Regions from separate parts of the Sphingobacterium sp. UBA7253 genome, predicted to be linked through region 1. Evidence: riboswitches for the same ligand, from Rfam matches in the RefSeq annotation. Region 1 holds a riboswitch; each other region holds the start of a gene.
The links. A riboswitch is a leader RNA that binds a small molecule or an ion and turns the genes downstream of it on or off. The one in region 1 is predicted to bind S-adenosylmethionine.

Region 1 (5,501 bases):
AAGATTGAGTTCATACGTAAATGCACGAATGACTTTTTGGGAAAAACCATCAATTGTACTTATGGTAAAATGACTGTAGTCATGTAGGATACGTCGATACACCCGAAAAGCTTTCTCCTGTACCAGATGCGGATTCCAGTCTGGCTGCTGCTGGAGTAAAAGCTTTCTGAAATCTTCAATTTTAGGACTCCGATTGCCTGTTGCCAAGCCATGGAGTACCGAGAGGATACGTTCCTTCATCTCGGCGGTTGCTTTATTGGTGAATGTCACCGCCAAAATCTCCTTATAGCTATTCTCGTTGGAGAGTAGGAGTGTGAGATAGTGTAAAGTCAAGCTAAAGGTTTTTCCCGAACCGGCCGAAGCTTTTAGTATTTTTAATGGCGCAACAGATTTCATAGAATGAAGGTAGAAAGTAAAAAGTGAATTGGCAAAAATGTCGATGACTATTTCGAAGGTACTGTACCCAAACGGTTCATCCTGCTTACCGATTTGGTAAAGATGTCCTTTTGAAGGAAGGAACTGTTTTTTGTCTTGATTTTTGAAAAGTTTGTTGTAGCTTCCGTATGGAAGCAAGAAAAGATGAAGGTCTAAGGGGCAGGTATTACGGTTGAAAGAGCTTGTTGAAAGAGCTAACCCTGTCGTTTTCAGTGAAGTTTTATTAAATTATAATGATGATTAGAAAAAAATAACTATCTTTGCATCCCCTCTAGTATGAAGCTCGGGGGATATGTTGAATACATAAAATAAAATTAAAAAATGGCAACTAAAATCAGATTGCAAAGACACGGTAAAAAAGGACGTCCTTTTTACCACGTAGTCGTAGCGGATTCTCGCGCTCCACGTGACGGTAAATTCATCGAACGTATTGGTTCTTACAACCCAAACACAAATCCAGCAACTATCGTTTTGGATTTTGAAAAAGCTTTGGATTGGATGAATAAAGGTGCTCAACCAACTGACACTGCTCGCGCTATCCTTTCTTACAAAGGTGTTCTTTACAAAAAACACTTGCAAGGTGGTGTGAAAAAAGGTGCTTTTGATGAAGCTGCTGCTGAAGCTAAATTTACAGCTTGGACTGAAGCTAATGATGCAAGAATCTCTGGTAAAAAAGATGGTTTAGCACAAACTAAAGCTGAAGCTAAAAAAGCTGCTTTAGTGGCTGAAGCTAAGAAAAAAGAAGAAAAAGCTGCTGCTGTAGCTGCTAAAAATGCTCCTGTAGCGGAAGAAACTGCTGCTGAAGAGACTGAAGCTCCTGCATCAGAAGAAACTGAAGGTTAATTCTTTCATAAAGTATTCGAGAAAGCCGACTCAATCTTGAGCCGGCTTTTTTTGAAACAGCCAATAGGCTAATCGTTTGCCAAATCATGTCTCACAGCTAATCGCTAAATACGAAATATATGACTATTGATCAAAGCTTTTACATCGGTTACATCAGTAAAACAAGAGGTCTTAAAGGAGAAGTACAACTATTTTTTGAATTCGAGGAATACGAGAGTTTGAATATCGATGTTGTCTTTGTGGAAGTGAACAAAAAACTTGTTCCTTATTTTGTTGATACCATTAAATTTCAAAAAAATAGTACAGCGTATGTGACATTTGAGGATGTGGATCATATCGATAAGGCTCAAGTACTTGTACGTAAAAAGCTATATCTTTCCAATGATAAGATGCCCGAGCGCGATCCAGATGATTTTAGATATACTGATTTAATCGGTTTTTTAGTGATTGATGAAAACCATGGTGAATTGGGGCAAATAACAGATGTTCAGGAATTTCCACAACAATTTGTCGCTTCGGTAAATATGGATGGCAAAGAACTGATGTTCCCATTGTCCGATGATTTGATCTTAGGAATCGATGGCGAAGAGGAGATCATTGAAGTTGAATTGCCAGAAGGCTTGGTGGATCTTTATAAAGAATAAGCATATCCCCAAGCTTATTCAAATAAATAGCGGTACACGAATTATTGCAGTAATTTCTTATCTTGGTCTGTATATTATTACTGGCCATAATTATTGATTTATTTTGAAACCGTTATTACTGCTGCTATTCCTATTCTCGTTGTCTTCTTGTGCTTTCTTTGGGAAGAAAAAGGACTTTCCTGAAGGCAATTACCAAATGATATTGGGCTATTCAAATGAGGAGTATCATAAAGTAAAAAGAGAATCACCCCAAAATGTGGAGGCAGATGTCTATGGTAATGACCCTACGATATACCGGTCCTTTCTCTCCCTCCATGATAAAGACAAATTTGTCATGGCGATCGATGATATCCTACTCTTCGGTAAGTATAGATTCGACGGCGATCGATTAGAATTGACCGATGAGAAAAAGGGTAGTCTCGCTTTGGATATTGTTAAGGTAAAAAACGATTTTGTTCAGCTGAGAGGTGATTTTTCACAGTTTAGCTCAGCACGTGTGCCCACAAGTGAAAAACTTTATATCAACTTTGCGTTAGATAAAACCCCTATCCGGGAGACCCCGAGCAAATTTGATAGCCAAGTGAATCTATGGCGAAATGCCCCTGTAAAATCAGAAAGTGAAATGGAGATAAAAGCCAGGGCATTGAATTTTGTAGATTATTCTATCGCTTATTTCCAGCACATATCAAGTTCAGGCACACATCACGATTATCGAATGGATGGTGTTGAATCACCCATTATTTATGCTGAGAATGGCATTGTGCTCAAGGCATGGGCAGATGTTCCCGATTCTTGGAAAGAGTTATTTTACAACGAAAAAAATGCATTAATCGCCTACAAATATTTATTTGATGGTTTTAAATATGGATCGAAAGAGGAGTACCATGTTACGGGACTCTTACTGATTACATTTTATCTCAAAAATCTACGGAATTCCCTAGCAACGAATCTTTAGCCGATCCTGTTGTGACGTAGTCAATCTCTTCGCTGTCGATGATCCGCGATCGTTAATTTTATCTTTTTTTAGAGTCTTTTATATTTGGTGGAGCCTAAATTCCTGTTGTTGCCTGGGAATAAACCTGAAGCCGTATTTATTGCAATCTTTTTGCCGCTATTTTTGCTTTTTCGAAAAAATATTTTTGTCTTTTGATTTTTTAAAACGATATTAGCAACGCTTATAGAGAAAGGCCGAGGGACTAGACCCGTTGAAGCCTTAGCAACCTGTATTGTTCAAGGTGCTAAATTCTACCCTACTCCATGTGGGAAAGATAAGTTACATGTAGATAAACGATTCCTCGACGTGTGCGTTTCGATGTAAGCCAACCAAACTAAAAACAGTTTTTTAATGAAGATTATCGATCATATCCAGAATGCCAAAGGAAAAACATTGTTTTCTTTTGAGCTATTGCCACCGGCGAAAGGGCAGGGCATCCAAAGTATTTTTAAAACCATGGATGAACTGATGGAGTTTAAACCTCCTTTTATCGACGTAACCTACCATCGGGAAGATTATATCTATAAAGAGCATGCGAGTGGATTACTGGAACGCGTTTCCTATCGTAAACGTCCTGGGACAGTGGCGATATGTGCTGCAATCATGAATAAATATAAAGTAGATGCGGTGCCCCATTTGATATGTGGTGGTTTTACAAAAGAGGAAACTGAAAATGCATTGATCGATTTGAACTTCCTGGGGATAGATAACGTCTTGGTATTGCGGGGCGATGCACGTAAGGGCGATGCCGATTTTATACCGACCGATGGTGGACATGCCTTTGCAACAGACCTACTGGAACAGGTAACTGATATGAATAAAGGAAAGTATCTGCATGAAGACATTATCACATCGGAAAAGACTGATTTTTGCATCGGTGTAGCGGGTTATCCCGAAAAGCATTTTGAATCGCCAAATTTCAATACTGATTTTAAATACCTGAAACAAAAAGTCGATATGGGAGCAGAGTTTATTGTGACTCAGATGTTCTTTAATGTTGAAAAATATAAGGAGTTTGTAACAAAATGTAGGGACAATGGAATCCATGTGCCTATTATTCCAGGATTGAAACCACTGACAACGAAAAAACAGTTGGTTACCCTACCAAGGATATTTCATTTAGATATTCCGGAGGAACTGAGCGATGCTGTTTCAGCATGTAAAACGAATGCCGACGTTAGACAAGTAGGTGAAGAGTGGTTGGTGCAACAATGTCAGGAGCTGATTAAATTTGGCGCTCCGGTATTACATTTCTATACGATGAGTAATCCTGGTCCAACAAAGAAGATTGTTGAAAAACTAGCCTAACTCATAAAAATAAAACGAAAAGGGAGCGCATAAGCTCCCTTTTTTTATGGTAGTATTCGTTGTGAAAGCCTAAAATATGTCCAGAATTTTGATAGTGTGGTTTAGGTCGATCTCTATATTTAGGGTTTAATAGCCTGTTTGGTTTAATAGCCTGTTTATAGTCAGATACTTGTGTTAAATAGTGTTAATTAACTTATTGGAGTCAGGATAACTTTTTAACTTAAAGTGCTAAAAAAGATTTTAACAATAGACCAAATTGACCTTATGACGTACACTAGATTAAATTCTCTACTCGGCTTTGCTTGCGGACTAATTGCTACATGTGTATATATCTCCACCGTTGAAAAGACGGTAAGCTGGTGGGATTGTGGTGAATTTATTGCCTGTGCCTACAAGCTGGAAGTGGCACACCAACCGGGAGCACCATTATTTCTTCTTATTCAGAATATATTTTCCAACCTGGCTTTGGGTAATGCAGGTAAAATCGCCTATTGGATGAATATTGGATCCGCAATCTGCAGTGGGCTTACTGTTACATTTTTATTCTGGACAATAACAGCAATTGCCAAAAAGATACTCAACAGGCAAGAGAAAGTTCAATTATCGAATTATTTCCAAATTTTTGCTGCGGGCTTAGTTGGTGCAATGGCTTTCTGCTTCAGTGATTCATTCTGGTATTCGGCTGTTGAATCCGAGGTATATGCGATGTCTTCATTGTGTACTGCGATTGTTTTTTGGGCAATTTTAAAGTGGGAAGTCCGTGCAGATGAGGAAGGTAGCGATCGTTGGCTGGTGTTTATTGCTTTTGTTATGGGCCTTTCGATCGGAGTGCACCTATTAAATCTGTTGGCAATTCCGGCTATAGCGATGGTTGTCTATTTCAGAAGAGCAGGACAGGTTAATGCGAAAGGTACAATAAAAGCTTTCTTGGTAGGAGTGCTGATCTTGGGGGCTGTTTTGTGGGGAATTATTCAATGGTTGGTCGGTCTCGCAGCTAAGGTAGACCTCTTATTTGTAAATTCATTAGGTTTAGCCTTTGGCTCAGGTATCTTCTTCTTTTGTCTGTTGTTGGGGTGCTTCCTCATTTATGGGCTATATTATTCTTATAAAAAGCGGCAATACACACTGCACACCGGGCTGCTGGTCTTTTGTTTTATTCTATTTGGTTATAGCTCCTATACCATGGTTTTAATCCGTGGAAAAGCCAATCCGTCGTTAAACAATAATGCGCCGGACAATGTGTTTTCTTTTTTGGGTTATCTGAGCCGGGAGCAATA
Region 2 (5,501 bases), on a different contig from region 1:
AGGGGAATTATTTGAACCGTAAAACGATGCAAAAGCATTGATTTAAGTTAGTTGGACATCGTTTAATAAATAATTGGCTAAATTTATATAACAAAAATAAGTATGTAAATTTTAATAGCGTTATTAAAATGTCGTCTGTACATGAAAAGTTTTAGCAAAAATAGATATCAGGATAATAGAACATTGACGGTGCAGTATCCCGATGGGATCTGGCAGTTGATTGCATCTTTCATTTTTGGAGGATTCTGTTGGTATCTGGGCTATCGGGGCGCCTTGGCGGAATGGCTTTTAGACTGGCCGGTAACCTATAGCTATCTATTTTTTGTATTGATGGTAGCGATTATTTTCTTTTATATACGATTGGTTATCGTAATATTAGACAAAAAGCAGAACTGGCTGGTTAACCCCGAAAAACGCGCCGGTATGCAATTATTTTTTTGCTGCATACTTCCGACGCTTTTATTGTTCTGGATCATTGGCCCCGATCCACAGGCGAAGGATGAATGGCTGCTGTTTCCTTTAATGGTCATATTTAGCGGTATTCTGGTCCTGAACATGTCCTATACAGTTTATTTCTACGTCGCTGTTTACCACAGGCAAAAAATATTGATTTTAGAACAGAAAGAAACTATCCTGCAGCAGGAATCAAGAACGATAGATCTCCAGGAGCAGATTGAGCTGCTTTCTCCGGGCATCGAAGAGCTGAAAGAGATCCTGGAAACAGCAGGGGAAGATAGAGATGTGGATGCAATGGATGAAATAGACTTAGCTCTGTTAAGATCCATGGATCTGGAACAGGAAGTATTCCTGCTCAATAATAAAATCTTGTCCCAAAAGATATCCTATAAGGATATCGGGATTTTTACTTATAAAAATGGTATAGTCAGCCTTTATTTAAGAACTGCGATGGACGAAAATCTGACTTGTGGCGAGCAGCGCAGCTTAAAGGAAGTTGTCAATAGCACGAAGGGATTTGTACAAAAGATAGACCGGGATAAGGCTATACCTTTGGATATGATCCAAGCTTGCCTGCAACTGAAACGGGGCCGATTGCGTATCCTGCTCAAAATCCCTTTTGAGGGAAGGTATAATTTTGAGGTATCCGATAAAATTGCAAAACATATCAGAGAATGGGTCATGATGCAGGTGCCAATAGAAAAGGAGCAATAAAATTGAATAGATGAACTTTAATAGATAGATTATGGAAAAAGTAAGGGACAATACCTGGAAATGCCGAGCTACTGGTAAAGTTGGATTTCCTTCTTTAATTGAGGCGCAATGGGCAATGCTTCACTTTAAGTTCAGATCCCGGATGAAAAACAAACTGGATGGTAAACGTATCAAACACAGGATGGGTAAAGATGCCTGCAAAAGGGCTTATTATTGTAAGTTCTGTAAAGGTTACCATATTACCACTTGGGAAAAAGGTCACTTTAATAATTACAAGACCAAAGCCGAATCCTGGGAGATACCGAAAGGATTAGGAAATTGGAATTATTCAATAGAATAATCCCGTGGTCTATTTTCTATTCTAATTTTTTTCCTCTATAATATTCATTCCAGCTATCCTTCGCATAACCTTTGCCCAGATATTTAAATGTAAAAGCAGTTGCATCTTTTATCTCCTGACCAAAATAATAGACTTTCCAGCTATCTTTGCTGTATCCATCACCGAGAAGAACAAAGCTTTGGTCGGATACATCTTTTAGTCGATTGCCTCTATAATAGACATTCCAACTGTCTTTGGCATATCCTTCATCCAGTATTTTAAAGCTGGGCGCAGAGACATCTTTAATCTTAACGCCACGATAATAGGCATTCCAACTATCTTTGGCATATCCCCAACCAAGTGATTGGAAAGAATGTGGCGATACATCTTTAATCTTAACGCCACGATAATAGGCATTCCAGTTGTCTATTGCATAAGCATTGCCGAGGTCTTTGAAAGATCGTGCATCGACACCTTCGACCATCTTATCCCTGTAGAAGATCCGGTTGCCTATGTTGACATAATCGTTTTCTCTGTCATGTCGAAACGTCGTCTGAGACGTAGATCTTTTATTGTGACGACCTTGTTGAGCAATACTTTTCTCCAATATACATAGCAATGCAAAGGAAATAACAAGCATATTTTTTAAGTGGATAAAGGCCATAATGTATCTGTTTTATAATATGATATTTATATTGAATCCCTCCTTTATGACCAAGATAATTCACCGAAGGTTTAATCATTTTATCATTTTATTTCTCGTTATCCTTATCCGTTTCAAATGCAACTATTTTGGAATCCAAATATTTTTTTGTATATTGCTGGTTATGAGTTTTAAAGAAAAATTAGAGAACTGGCGCACGTCAATCAATCGCGCCGGTAGTGGTGAGGAATTGTATATTTTGCTTTTGAACTATAAAAGGTTTATCAACAAAAATTGGGTGGACGATTTTGGCGATCCGGGCAACTGGAAATCGGAATTAAATCAGGTCATCAGCAAAGTAAGAAACAAGGTGGATGTAGCAGATATCAGAGCCTGCCAAGATTTATCGTCCTATCAGGACGATGCCCGGCAGACCGCACATTCACTCAATCATACGTTAAAATATCATCACTCATTGACAAAAGGGTAGGCTAGGCCTACCTTTTTTTGCCGATAACGATTACTGTAAAGGAATCAGGACATTCTGTTCCAAGCGTACAGGGACATGCTTCACCGAGGTAAAACCGTCTTCCTTGGAAATGATGTTGGAAAGATCCAATCCTCTTTTGGAGAACGTACTGATCAAAGCTGTTCTAAAGGTTGCCTTGGCTGAACCCCAGCCTTGTCCCAAAATGGTGTCATTGTTGAGCTGTATCAGTTCATCTGTTGAGTAATAACTGAATTTTTCCAGTAAGTGTTGGTAAAGATTTGTTGTAGTAGCCATACAATTTAAAAATTTAAAGGATTAAACCATAAACTGTATCCAGATCTTGTTGGGGAAAATAATCGTTCAGCGACGTTTATTTTGGTCGAAACCCGTATTAATTTACCACCGCGGTGCCTGCACTCGGTTGGTATTGCATCATGCAATTCTGAATACTCTACAAATATAGTAGATTATTTTTTATAATAAAAAATATTTTTGTTTTTAAGGGTAAATGGGCGTTAGCAACAGGAATACGGAGGTCAAAAGCGAGGCGCGTGGTTGGCTGTGATTTGGTTATGAAGCGGATAGCTGGGCGAAAAATTTATCATGTTACTGTAATCTCATCGAAAATACTTTTAAAAATAGAGATAAGACAATACTTTTGCGCCATGAATAGAATTGCGGAAATTAACGAATACATTGCTGCCGAACGCGAGGTATTATTGCAACACCCTTTATATCGTAAGATCAAAACGATCAAGAATCTACGTTCTTTTACAGAAGGGCATGTGTACGCTGTATGGGATTTTATGTCTTTACTAAAAGCTTTACAGATTAAATTGACCTGTACGACTTTACCTTGGTTTGCGAGTGAGCATCCATCAACACGCTATCTAATCAACGAAATTGTATTGGCTGAGGAGTCGGATGAATACATTGATGGCCGCCGTTTGAGCCATTTTGAGATGTATCTGGACGCCATGGATGCCATGGGTGCCGACCTTCATCTGGTCAACAAATTTATTGCTCAAGCCAAAAAATCGAGCAACATATTCGATGTCATTGCAACGACCACATTGGACAAGCGGATCAAAGACTTTTTGAATTTTACATTCGAAGTGATTGCTGAGGGCGAGGTGCATAAAATTGCTGCAGCATTTACATTTGGACGCGAAGATCTTATCCCGGGAATGTTTACCTCTATTTTGGAAGAAATTAAAACAAACTTTCCTACAGCCAATCTGGATAGCTTTATTTATTATTTTCAACGCCATATTGATCTTGACGGCGACGAGCATGGACCGTTGGCGATGCAGATGATCACAGATCTTGCGAAGGACGATGAGGTTAAATGGACGGAAATGAAAGAGATCAGTAAAGTTGCGCTACAAAAGAGAATCCAGTTGTGGAATGCAATAGAAGATTCCTTATACGGATAATCTATTATTATACCGTCGAGAAAGGCCTTTCAAATCATGATTTGAAAGGCCTTTTTTATGTGCTGTAAAAAAGGATATTGTAAGGACTTCTTGGCAGATATTGGTCTTTTTGTTTGAATTGATGAAAAAATGTCTTTTTTCCATAACATATTGGCGTTTGTGAAGAAATCCAAGTTCCAATAAGTGTCTAAGTTTGCAACGCAAAAAAATTACATAGCACACGTGAACTTTTTTCCTCCCTATTGGGCAAAAGGCATACTAACCATGGGATTGTTAGTATGCGCTATTTCGGACACCTTCGCCCTCGATTCTTTGCGTATGTCGCTGAAAGACATGATCGACAAAGCACTACAAAACAGTAAATACATCGAGCAGTCCTATTTGCAGCTCAAAGAAACTGAGGTGGCAGTACAGCAGCAACGCATGGAGTTGCTCCCTAAGATTTCCGCCAGAGCTTCTGCTAGTTATGCAAGTAATATGCCTGTATATGACCAGGGGCTTTTAAATAAACCTTCCCAGCATGATATCATTCATTACTTGTACGATAGCGGCCTGGATTTTTATCTGAACCTCTACAATGGGCATCGGGACCTAATGAAAATAGAGTCCAAAAAACTGGAAAATGAGCTGGCTAGAATCGATTGGAAGAATGCCGCAGCACAGACGAAATTGGAGGTTTGCAATCTTTTTTTGGATTTGGAACTGTCGTATAGTAACCGATCTTTAATCGAGCAGGATATTGCTGATCAACGGGTACAGCTCAAGGAGATTGAGCATCTGTATAAGGCGGGCGTGGTATTACACAGTGACGTCTTGCGTATTTCGTTGGAACTTTCGAAGCGGGAACTGTTGCTCGTGCAGATCGGTCATGATATTCAGGCTGCAAATCAGAAGCTGCAGCTAATTGGCGGTATTACAGCAGAGATTATCCCCTTGACCGAACCTTTTAAAGTGGAAAGCCCCAGCTATGAAGCGCTTGTTGCCGAAGCGCGAAGCCATGCTTTTTCCCTTCTAAAATCCGAACAGGAAGTTGTTTTGAAGAAATTGTCGGTCAAACAGGCGCGATCAAATTATCTTCCTGAGTTGGGTTTGACCAGCACATTTACCTTTGCCAATCCACAGGTCTTCTTGTATCCCTATAATCCCAGCTGGTATAATCTGAGTATCACAGGGCTCAAATTAAGCATACCGATCTCGGCTATCTATCTCAATAAAAACGTGGTGCGCGGAGCACAGATCGCATTGGATCGACAAGAGGTAAAACACCATCATGAAGAGGAGATTCTGGAAAATCAGCTGTTACAGGCCCTGTTGGATTATCAATTGGCTATTAAGCAGCAGGACGTCTGTCAAAACAATAAGGCGTTGGCGCAGGAAAATGCACGAATTATAAAAAACAGGTATTTTAAATCATCGGCTTTGATTACGGATCTATTGGATGCT
Region 3 (5,501 bases), on a different contig from region 1:
GCAATTCGCAAAAATCTTGCAGACACGGGCAGCCTCCCCTTAATTCGTCACACAATCAAATTATTAGCGTTAGAAATCGATAGCTTTTCACAACCCAACAAGAGGTTCCGGTATGCACATCAATTATACCATAATAACTTTAAAATTAATGCCCTCTTACGGGATTTAAAAGAAATTCAAGAACAACAGGCCGATCCAGCAAAAGGTATATTATGTTCGATCATAAGCAACATCGAAGCAATTATTGATGTACTCAACAGAATCCAGGTCGCTTTTTATCAAAATCAGGAAATTCAGGATAAGATTGACACCAGCGAGTACCAACAATTTATCAGTCGACCATTACGTAATCTCGCTGATCTAAAAAGTAAACTCCATCTGAATAATCCGCTTTTTCGATTTGCGGTTCGGATGGCTCTTCTTTTTGGAACAGGTGCATTGATCGGTATTTTATTTTTGGATTTTAAATATACCTATTGGATCTTACTGACGATCGCTATTGTTGCCAGGCCAGCATTTTCAATGACAAAAACCCGTAATATAGAACGTATTGTCGGTACATTCTCGGGTATTATAGTTGGTGTGTTCTGCTTAATTTCTATTCATTTTCTTCCAGCACTCCTAACCATAGCTGCATTGGGTCTTTTTGGATTCTTTTTGTTCAACCGATCTAACTATATGGTCAGTGTCATCTTCATTACCTTGGGAATTGTGATTGCACTCAATCTGTTCGAAGGCAACATCAATCTCATTTTAGGCAGCCGAATACTTTTCACACTGATTGGAGCATTCTTGGCTATAGCGGGTTATTTCTTGATACCTGTACGCCAGAGCACAGGCATGGTTCAGCTGGCAAAAGAGGTATCCCTTTACAACGCGCATTATTTCCAGATCATCAATAACCGTCTGTCGGACGAAAGACAAAGTTCGTTTGATATACGACTGGCTCGTAAAAAGGCGCAGACCGCCATGGCCCTGTTTTCAGACGCCATTAATCAAATGAAAAAAGAACCCGAGCACAAATGGATGGATTGGTCACATATTCACCATTTTCAGGCACTCGCATATCAGGTCAATTCCCATTTGGTGGGCCTCTCGCTATCGTTAAACAAAAAGACGAATCGCCACCTCGCCTATGATATCCATAGTAGAATCGATGCGCTTAAACCTCTCCTAACAGATTTAAATCAAACTGCAGAACGGATCAATTTAAAGAAATCATAATACCCGATTGACAGTTACTTATCAAGTTTCATCGAACAATATGCGATCCGATCCGTATGTTATTCAAAATTCCTTTAACTAAAAAACAGCTTTTCTTTTGCTTTAATAAAAAAAGAGTTTATATTTGTATCGTCTTCGAAAGAAGATTTCTAATCAACACCTCCCTTAATCAGTAGGTCTTGATTTATAAAGAAGTGGCGAGAGACTGGCTCAATGACCCACTGGCAACCTTCAATTTGTTTGAAAAGGTGCCAATTCCTGTCCAAAACAATATCGTTTTGGAGCATATAAATGACATAAGACAATGATTATTAAATTACTGAAGTCCATTAAAAATTCAGGTTCAACACAAGTGAACCGCACGATAAGCGAAAGTGTAACCCATCGTACAATTGTATCGATGCGAATGCGAATGCGTATGCATATGCACTTCCATGCTTGTTAAAAATCATTTCCGTTTTCTTGGATAAAGATTTAACAGACCCTTCAAGGAGGTGTGTATGCTTCTCTTTTTACTTTGCAATTTCTTTTTGAACCCTTAAAATCTGATATATTATGTCTTCAAACAAAAATTTAAAATTCGAAACTCTTCAGGTTCACGCTGGCCAAGTCGCTGACCCTACTACGGGATCTAGAGCAGTTCCTATATATCAAACAACATCTTTTGTATTTGAAAATGCCGAACACGGCGCAAACTTATTTGCATTAAAGCAGTTCGGTAATATTTATACACGGATTATGAACCCTACTACGGATGTTTTCGAACAACGTATTGCGGCACTGGAAGGTGGAGTTGCAGCTGTTGCTGTTGCATCCGGCCAGGCGGCACAGTTTATAGCTTTAAATAATATTTTGGAAAGTGGTGACAATTTTGTTGCGGGATCCAACTTATACGGCGGTACATTCAACCAGTTTAAAGTTTCTTTTAAGCGCCTAGGCATCGAAGCTCGTTTTGCAACAGACGCCGAAGCCGATAAAATTGAAGCGCTCATTGATGATAAAACAAAAGCAATCTATGTTGAAACAATCGGAAACCCAAGTTTCAATATTCCCGACTTTGAAAAAATTGCTGCCGTAGCAAAAAAATATGACTTACCATTAATCGTCGACAATACTTTTGGAGCCGGAGGTTATTTATTTAAACCTCTGGAGTATGGTGCAAATGTGGTTGTTGAATCGGCAACTAAATGGATCGGTGGACATGGCACAAGCATTGGCGGTGTCATCGTCGACGGCGGAAACTACAATTGGGGCAATGGAAAATACCCGCAATTTTCCGAACCATCTGAAGGCTATCATGGTTTAGTATTTTCCGAAGTTTTCGGTGAAAGCGGACCATTCGGAAATATTCAATTTGCCATTCGGGCGCGTGTGGAAGGGCTCCGGGATTTCGGACCAGCACTCTCCCCTTTCAATTCATTTTTATTATTACAAGGACTTGAAACCTTGTCTTTGCGGGTGCAACGCCATGTAGACAACACTTTAGAGGTCGCAAAATGGCTTGAGGCGCATCCACAGGTAGAAAAAGTAAACTATCCGGGATTAAAAAGCTCTCCGAGCTTCGCTAACGCACAAAAATACCTTAAAAATGGCTATGGCGCGGTACTTTCTTTCCAGCTTAAAGGTGACGCAGCGCAAAAGGCCAATAGCTTTATCGACAGCTTAGAATTGATCAGTCATTTAGCCAATGTTGGTGATACGAAGTCATTGATTATTCATCCAGCAGCTACAACCCATCAACAATTGAGTGATGAAGATCAAGCCAATGCCGGAGTCTTCAAAGGCTTATTACGTCTTTCTGTAGGAATAGAGCATATTGATGATATCAAAGTTGATTTACAACAAGCTTTTGATAAAATTAAATAATCAGATTTTTTCGGCTTAAAACTTAAACGTGAAATGAGTAAGCATATATATCTGCACCCGGAGCCTTTTGTATTTGAAAATGGAAGAGAGCTTACTGATTTACAAATCAGTTATGAAACATTTGGCAAACCCAACGCAGATCGCAGCAATGTGATCTGGGTTTGCCATGCATTAACGGCCAATGCAGATGTGCTGGATTGGTGGTCCGGTCTTTTTGGAACAGGTGAGTTGTTTGATGCAAACGATTATTATATTATTTGTGCCAATGTCATAGGATCAGCATATAATAGCAGTAATCCGCTATCTGTAAACCCAGCAACCGGACAACCCTATTACCTATCTTTCCCCGAATTCACAGTGAGGGATTTGGTTCACGCACATCAAGTCCTTGCGGACCACCTGGAAATCAAACAAATAGAGATCCTTATCGGGGGGTCATTAGGCGGTCAACAAGCATTGGAATGGGCCGTATCGCACAGTATAGCCATCAACCATCTCATCGTGGTTGGAACAAATGCCGTCCACTCACCATGGGGTATTGCATTCAATGAAAGTCAACGTCTGGCCATTACAACTGATCGAACCTTTTACGCCAATCACCCTGATGGTGGAGCTAAAGGATTGAAAGTTGCACGCGCTATGGCACTGTTGTCTTACCGCAACTATACAACGTATGCCAACACGCAAAAGGAAGATGATAACGAAAAACTCGATCATTATAAAGCATCCTCCTATCAGAACTATCAGGGTGAAAAATTGGTGAAATGCTATAATGCGTACAGCTATTATTTCCTGACCAAAGCAATGGACAGTCACAATTTAGGTCGGGGAAGACGATCTATTGAATCTGCTTTGGCGAGCATTGATTGTCCAACTTTAGTCCTGAGCGTTAATACAGATTTGTTGTTTCCGCCACAAGAGCAACAATTCATCGCGCAACATGTTCCCAATGCCCATTATCAAGAGATTGAATCGACCTATGGCCACGATGGCTTTTTGATCGAAACAAAAAAACTCACAAAAATCATTAGCAGCTTTCTGCGGGAACAAAAAGAATACATAAACGAATTAGTATAAGAGAGTAAATAATATATAAGAGAATTTAAGAAGAGATATGAGTAATAAATTAACAATAGGGATGTTTGGGTTTGGTGTCGTAGGCCAAGGTCTTTACGATATCATCAAAACCAAAGATCTTAATCTGGAGATCAAGAAATTTGTCATTAAAAACGGAGATAAAAAACGCTCGCTACCAGCAGATTTATTTTCTACCGATGCCGAAACAATTTTAGGTGATCCAGAAATTAATACTGTTGTCGAACTAATCGATGATGCCGAAGCAGCATACCAACTAACTGTTCGTGCTTTGAAATCGGGGAAAAATGTGGTATCTGCCAATAAAAAAATGATTGCCAGCCATTTGGAAGAGCTGGTTGATATCCAACATGAATACGGGACCAGTTTATTATATGAAGGTGCCGTTTGCGGAAGTATTCCCATTATACGGAATTTAGAAGAATACTATGACAATGAATTACTGCATTCTGTCAGCGGTATTTTTAATGGATCTTCCAACTACATTTTATCTAAAGTTTTCAACGAAAATCAGCAATATACAGATGCTTTAAAGAAAGCACAAGAACTTGGTTTTGCAGAAACAGATCCAACGCTGGATGTAGGTGGATTTGACCCCAAATTTAAGGTATGTATTGTTGCTTCGCATGCGTACGGTATCTATGTCAAACCAGAAGATGTGTTCAATATTGGTATTGATAAATTGGGACAGCAAGATATTCGTTTTGCGAAAGAAAAGAACCTCAAGATCAAATTGATACCGACGGCAAAAGAGATCGACGGCGACAAAGTTGTACTTTATGTATTACCACGCCTAGTAGGCAAAGACAGCATGCTCTATAATGTAGAAAATGAGAACAATGGAGTATTGGTGAAAGCGGCCTTTGCAGACGAACAATTTTTCTATGGTAAAGGAGCAGGTGGCCACCCAACAGGTTCTGCTGTGCTATCGGATATCGCGGCTCTTCGCTATGGATACCGCTATGAGTATAAAAAACATTTAGAATCCAGCACATTAAATTATAGCCAAGATTATTTAATTAAGGTTTATTTGAGATATACAGATGATACACTGATTGAAAAGTTAAATTTCAGTGAAATCACAGAACGATATTACGCACCAGATTTCAAATATGTCATCGGTCATATTAATCTTCAACAAATCGCAGCCCATAAAGCTGATTTGGATCAAGAGGGCAATTTTATTGCTGAAATCGCGTAGGCAATCAACAAACCAACCTACCTTGAAAATAGCCCTGAATGGGGCTATTTTTTTATCTTATATTTAGTCACCTTTCAACTTGAGATCTAAAATCCCACCTTCCACCAAACGTTCA
Region 4 (5,501 bases), on a different contig from region 1:
TGGACCAATATCGTTTGGATATTTGAAATCACCGGCGAAAGCATTCAACAATTTCATTTGAGAACGTGAAGTCTCAATCGTGATGACGTCAGCATCCATTGCAGCGATGTCTTCGATTACATTATTGAACTCAGAGTAACACATGTGTGTGTGAATCTGTGTATCGTCTTCTACATTTGATGAAGAAACACGGAAAGCACGTACTGCCCAGTTCAAGTAATCTTTTTGATCAGCTTTACGTAGCGGCAATCCTTCGCGGATTGCTGGTTCATCGATTTGTATGATTTTGATACCTGCTTTTTCCAGCGCTTGTACTTCATCCAAGATCGCCAATGCAATTTGGTAAGTCGTTGTTGAACGCGGTTGATCATTACGTACAAAAGACCATTGTAAGATGGTAACTGGACCAGTCAACATACCTTTAACCGGACGGTTAGTCAATGATTGAGCGTATGAAGACCAACGGACAGTCATATCTTCAGGACGGTATACATCACCATAGATAATCGGAGGTTTTACACAACGTGAACCGTAAGATTGTACCCAGCCGTTTTGTGTGAAAGCGTAACCAGCCAATTGTTCACCGAAGTATTCAACCATGTCGTTACGTTCGAATTCGCCATGTACTAATACGTCGATATCCAATTGCTCTTGAAGACGGATTGTGTTTTCAGTTTCTTCTGCGATTGCTTTATCGTACTCTGCCTGCGTGATAGCACCTTTTTTCAGGTCTGCTCTCCATTTACGAACATCTTTCGTTTGCGGGAATGAACCAATAGTTGTGGTAGGGAATGCCGGCAAGTTGAACTTCGCTTGTTGCGCTGCTTTACGGTCAGCAAATGCTGAAGTACGTTTCGCATCGTCATCAGTGATATTGCTTGTACGTGTTTTAACCTCTGGTTTGTGGATCAGTGGAGAAGTACGACGGCTTTCAGCGGCAGCTTTGTTCGCTTCGAAGCGTTTTGCTGTTTCAGCATCAACTTCACCTTCTGCTAATACGGCTAAGTCTTTTACCTCAGCTAATTTTTGTTTAGCAAATGCTAACCAGTTTTTTACTTCAGCTGGTAGCGATTGCTCATTGTGTTCATTGTCTAAGTCGAAAGGAACGTGCAACAATGATGAAGAAGGAGCTACCCATACACGGTCTTTTCCTAATGCATCAACAGCTTGTTTGATTTTAACCAATGATTTTTCGTAATCATTTTTCCAGATGTTACGGCCTTCAACAATACCCAAAGATAATGTTAATGAAGCAGGAACTTTAGCTAGTACCGTATCCAATTGGTTTTCACCGCGTACCAAATCCAAATGTAAAGCATGGATAGGTAGGTTAACTGCGATATCTTCGTTGTCTTTTAAAGCTTCGAAGTAAGTCGTCGCGATTAATTTGATATTTTTTGCTGCTGCAGCTAATTTTTCGAAAGTAGGTTGATATAAAGCTTTTACTTTAGCATCTAAATCCAATGCTAAGAAAGGCTCGTCAATCTGAACATATTGCGCACCGGCCTCAGCTAGTTTAGCTAATATTTGCTCATATACTGGAACAAGTTTATCCAATAAATCGATGCGGTCGAAGCCAGCTTCTTTTTCTTTACCGATCAAAAGGTAAGTGATAGGACCTAATAGAACTGGTTTAGTATCGATGCCCAATGATTTTGCTTCGTTATATTCATTTAAGAATTTTTCGGACGTCAATTTGAATTCTTGATCTTTTGTGAATTCTGGCACCATATAGTGGTAGTTGGTATCCAACCACTTGGTCATTTCCATTGCAGTCACGTCGATTCCTTCTTGTTGGAAACCACGCGCCATGGCAAAATATAGATCTAAGCTGTAATTGTTGTCTACTTTATTCAATAAAGAATGGTAACGAGCAGGAATTGCACCAACAGTAAGGGTTAAATCCAATACTTGATCGTAAAAAGAGAAATCATTGGAAGGGATCAAATCTATTCCAGCATCTTTTTGTGTTTTCCAATTGCCTTCACGAATTTTTTTTGCTGTGTCCAATAATTCCTCAACAGAAGATTTTTTAGCCCAATAGGCCTCATTGGCTTTTTTCAATTCGCGGAACGCGCCCACACGAGGGTAACCTAAATTGTTAGTCAATAACATAATGAATGTTTTTAATATTTCTTTTTCAACTATATTTCTTGCTAGAGAGAGAAGGACACACTAGAATTCGGTGACTTCGGCTTATCATTCCCATATCAAGTAGGGTAGAATTTAGCACCTTGTCAAGGGACAGGTTGCTAAGGCTTCATCGGGTCTATTCCCTCTGCCTTTCTCTATAAGCGACGCTAAGTTAGAACATTTCTTTTTGAAATGCAAATTTTTTATAAAAGTGCGTCAATTTTTTATATTCTACTAAGGATAAAATTGTTTTGTTCTTTTCTTTTCATCCGTGATTTAGTGTATGTCATGTTTCAATACGCTGTGTAGCATAAAAAATGGGGAATGACTGTTTCTCATTCCCCATTCTTTTAGCTCACCAAAAGTTTGTAACCTTTTCCGTGCACATTGACAATTTCAACTTTACTATCTTCTTTTAGATATTTACGAAGTTTACTGAGAAATACATCCATACTTCTACCCGTAAAGTAGTTGTCATCATGCCAAATTTTTAATAAAGCTTCTTCCCGGGTCAGCACATCATTTTTCTTTAAACAAAGCAAGCGCAGTAGTTCCGCTTCTTTAGTGGATAGTTTTTGCATCTGTCCTTTGTAAGAAATTTGCTGACTTGTATAATCAAAGAAATAATCACCAATTTCAAATTTATCAGCAACCACTTCCTCTTCTTTGTCTCGAACACTGCGCTTCAGCAAAGCATTGATGCGGAGCAATAATTCCTCCACTCGAAAAGGCTTTGTGATATAATCATCTCCCCCTAATTCAAAGGCTTCGGTTTTATCTTCCATCATCCCCTTTGCTGTGGCAAAGATAATAGGAACAGTATTGTTTGTTTTTCTGATTTCACGTCCAACTGTAAATCCGTCCTTTTTTGGCATCATGACATCGAAAATACAGAGGTCGTAGTTATTTTTTTTGAATTGAGAAATCGCTTCATCTCCATCCGTGCATAATGTGACGTCAAATTTTCCCTTTAATTCGAGATAGTCTTTTAAAAGATCCCCCAAATTAGGATCATCTTCTGCTAATAATATCTTTTGCATAATGATTATATTAATTTTCACCAATGTCCCTTGATACTGATAAATCAGTTTTCCTCAACCTTTGAAATTTTTTAAAGAGGAAATATACAAAAAAGGAACGTTTTATTTTTTAATAGGCAAAATTACTTCAAAGGTCGTGCCCTTATCTTTTTCACTTTTAACTGTAATTTTTCCGTTCAGCCTTCTCAGGATGTCCTGGACATAACTTAAGCCAAGACCAAATCCTTTGACATTATGAACATTTCCAGTTGGAATACGGTAGAACTGGTCGAAAATCTTTTGCAGGTGATCCCGACTCATCCCAATACCGTTGTCGGCAATGGTGATAACAATGGTATCACCAACATTTTTGGATTGAATATTCACATGCAGATCTCCTTTGTTGTACTTAATTGCATTATCCAGTAGATTATAAAATACATTTGAAAAATGCAGCTCGTCACCAACAACAACATCTTTCGCCGCCGCTAGATCTATGGAAAATTTTCCGCCGATATTTTGCATCCTTAACTGCATACTGTCGGTAACTGCTGAGACAAGATCATTAATATGCACATCCACCTGGTCTAACTTTAATGTTTCCTTTTCCAATCGGGCTAGGTCAAGCACACGTTCGATGTGATTTCCGAGTCTAACATTTTCGTCGTAGATGATATTAGCCAATTTCTGAACGCGCTTATGGTCGGCATTGATGTCTGGATCTTTAAGTGACTCGCTGGCAATCATAATTGTTGCAACAGGTGTTTTAAACTCATGCGTCATGTTGTTGATGAAATCTGTTTTCATTTCCGAAACTTTCTTTTGTCTGAAGATGATAATCAGTGTATAAGCAAAACAACCCACCAACAAGAAAAGTAGTGCCAGCATAGGTAGTAACAGATAGCCCATATTATCTGCGATTATCGCCTTTTTATTGGGAAAATAGATTGTTAATTTCCCTGGCGCAGCACCGATATCACCTTTAAAAAGTGCGGTCGAGTATTTTGTTGTATTTGTCGGGTTATTTAGAGCGGCTTCGTTTAAAATATTATTTAGTAATATATTGTTTGTACTCCATATTTCAATATTAAAAGGAGCTTTAATATCGCGTTGAGCCAACTCATCTTTGATCAGTTCCTGGACAATGATGACATTCAACCGATCCTTTAAAGGACGCTTTGCTAGCTCCATTCCAATAGCAACATCTTCGATGTAATCTGCCTTTTTACCACCGAGCATAGCAACGGAGTCGTAAACGTTGAAACCGGACCAAGAATTCTTTCTGTTTAGCACATCGAGCCTTTTTTCCAAATCAGAGATGGTTTTTGCAAGTTTTGCATTCTCTCTTGGTGGTAAGGTGGCTACCCTGAATTTTGTCTGTTGATTGACCAATGGGTCCATTAGTGGGATAACAAACCGCGTGCTGTCATCTTTCCCATTCACCTGATCATCTACTTTGGACGCATTTAACATGATAAAAGCTTGTACCAGATTATCGTCGGTAAGCTCATTTGAAACAGAAAATTTGATAAATTTCTGGTACTCCGGTCTTTTGATGTATGTTTCGTAAAAGGAATTTTTGATTTCAATTACATTTGGATACAAAGCACGTAATTGGTCTTCTTGCTCTTTGAAGTTTGAGAAAACAACATGTTGTTTGTTTTTTAATTCTTCAATTCTATACTGTATTTCGAGTTGCTCGGCCAACAGACGTTGTTTGGCCTGTTCCTGCTTGGATTTTTCAATGTTACGTTCCTGTTGAACTTTAGCAAAGTCGACCACCTCCCGTCGTTCAAGCTTTCCAGCAACAGCTGTAATCGCAGCATTGACGGACTCATCAAATAATTGGGATTTTTGACGATATGAATCTCTCAGAAAATAGAATTGCATAGCCAATACCCCAATTAGAGCTAGAGACATCAGTCCAATGATTAATACAATGCTATTTTTCTTCATTAGGGTTGGGTGTTAAATAAATGTATTTTGAATATATCACAAAGTTTATAGTACTCAGTTTATTTACCTTTTGCGTATCCATCCCTTATACCATGTGAGTGGCCATTTAAGGTCCGGTAGCCCATATTTTCTTAAATTGTTACAAATATAAAGATGCTAATGTGTTTTGAAGCTGTTTTAACAATGTTTAACAGCAATCTGTTTAAATATAGGTGCTGTTGTTTGTAAATTAGTGAATAGAAATAAATTATGTGCTGAATTGGTCTATTGATAAATTTAGTCTACGCGGTTAATTCTGGCTGCTATAGAAGTGAATAAGCCGAGTATAACGTGTTCATTGGTGCAATTGAGTGCAGATACTCTTAACAACTATATAGAGATGAAAAGTTATGT

Region 2: linked by a shared signal. The riboswitch ahead of B2X72_RS12095 (5-oxoprolinase) and the one ahead of metF (methylenetetrahydrofolate reductase [NAD(P)H]) in region 1 are both predicted to bind S-adenosylmethionine.
Region 3: linked by a shared signal. The riboswitch ahead of B2X72_RS09365 (O-acetylhomoserine aminocarboxypropyltransferase/cysteine synthase family protein) and the one ahead of metF (methylenetetrahydrofolate reductase [NAD(P)H]) in region 1 are both predicted to bind S-adenosylmethionine.
Region 4: linked by a shared signal. The riboswitch ahead of metE (5-methyltetrahydropteroyltriglutamate--homocysteine S-methyltransferase) and the one ahead of metF (methylenetetrahydrofolate reductase [NAD(P)H]) in region 1 are both predicted to bind S-adenosylmethionine.

Annotation. Positions count from the first base shown of each region.
Region 1 is NZ_DKSP01000077.1:44,060-49,560, forward strand. Features, by position in the region: gene B2X72_RS07685 (UvrD-helicase domain-containing protein) at 1-396, opposite strand, end outside; gene B2X72_RS07690 (30S ribosomal protein S16) at 757-1,278, shown strand; gene rimM (ribosome maturation factor RimM) at 1,398-1,922, shown strand; gene B2X72_RS07700 (hypothetical protein) at 2,026-2,877, shown strand; SAM riboswitch class I at 3,095-3,197, shown strand; gene metF (methylenetetrahydrofolate reductase [NAD(P)H]) at 3,268-4,224, shown strand; gene B2X72_RS07710 (DUF2723 domain-containing protein) at 4,489-5,501, shown strand, end outside.
Region 2 is NZ_DKSP01000119.1:121,152-126,652, forward strand. Features, by position in the region: gene B2X72_RS12075 (hypothetical protein) at 142-1,170, shown strand; gene B2X72_RS12080 (hypothetical protein) at 1,202-1,510, shown strand; gene B2X72_RS12085 (DKNYY domain-containing protein) at 1,527-2,153, opposite strand; gene B2X72_RS12090 (hypothetical protein) at 2,317-2,622, shown strand; gene B2X72_RS12095 (5-oxoprolinase) at 2,653-2,916, opposite strand; SAM-I-IV-variant riboswitch at 2,984-3,077, opposite strand; gene B2X72_RS12100 (DUF3050 domain-containing protein) at 3,288-4,058, shown strand; gene B2X72_RS12105 (TolC family protein) at 4,281-5,501, shown strand, end outside.
Region 3 is NZ_DKSP01000096.1:31,823-37,323, reverse strand. Features, by position in the region: gene B2X72_RS09370 (FUSC family protein) at 1-1,224, shown strand, start outside; SAM riboswitch class I at 1,406-1,518, shown strand; gene B2X72_RS09365 (O-acetylhomoserine aminocarboxypropyltransferase/cysteine synthase family protein) at 1,780-3,090, shown strand; gene B2X72_RS09360 (homoserine O-acetyltransferase family protein) at 3,124-4,167, shown strand; gene B2X72_RS09355 (homoserine dehydrogenase) at 4,205-5,386, shown strand; partial or broken gene B2X72_RS09350 (GH92 family glycosyl hydrolase) at 5,450-5,501, opposite strand, start outside.
Region 4 is NZ_DKSP01000028.1:34,260-39,760, forward strand. Features, by position in the region: gene metE (5-methyltetrahydropteroyltriglutamate--homocysteine S-methyltransferase) at 1-2,115, opposite strand, end outside; SAM riboswitch class I at 2,194-2,297, opposite strand; gene B2X72_RS02050 (response regulator transcription factor) at 2,484-3,173, opposite strand; gene B2X72_RS02055 (sensor histidine kinase) at 3,276-5,108, opposite strand; gene B2X72_RS02060 (hypothetical protein) at 5,488-5,501, shown strand, end outside.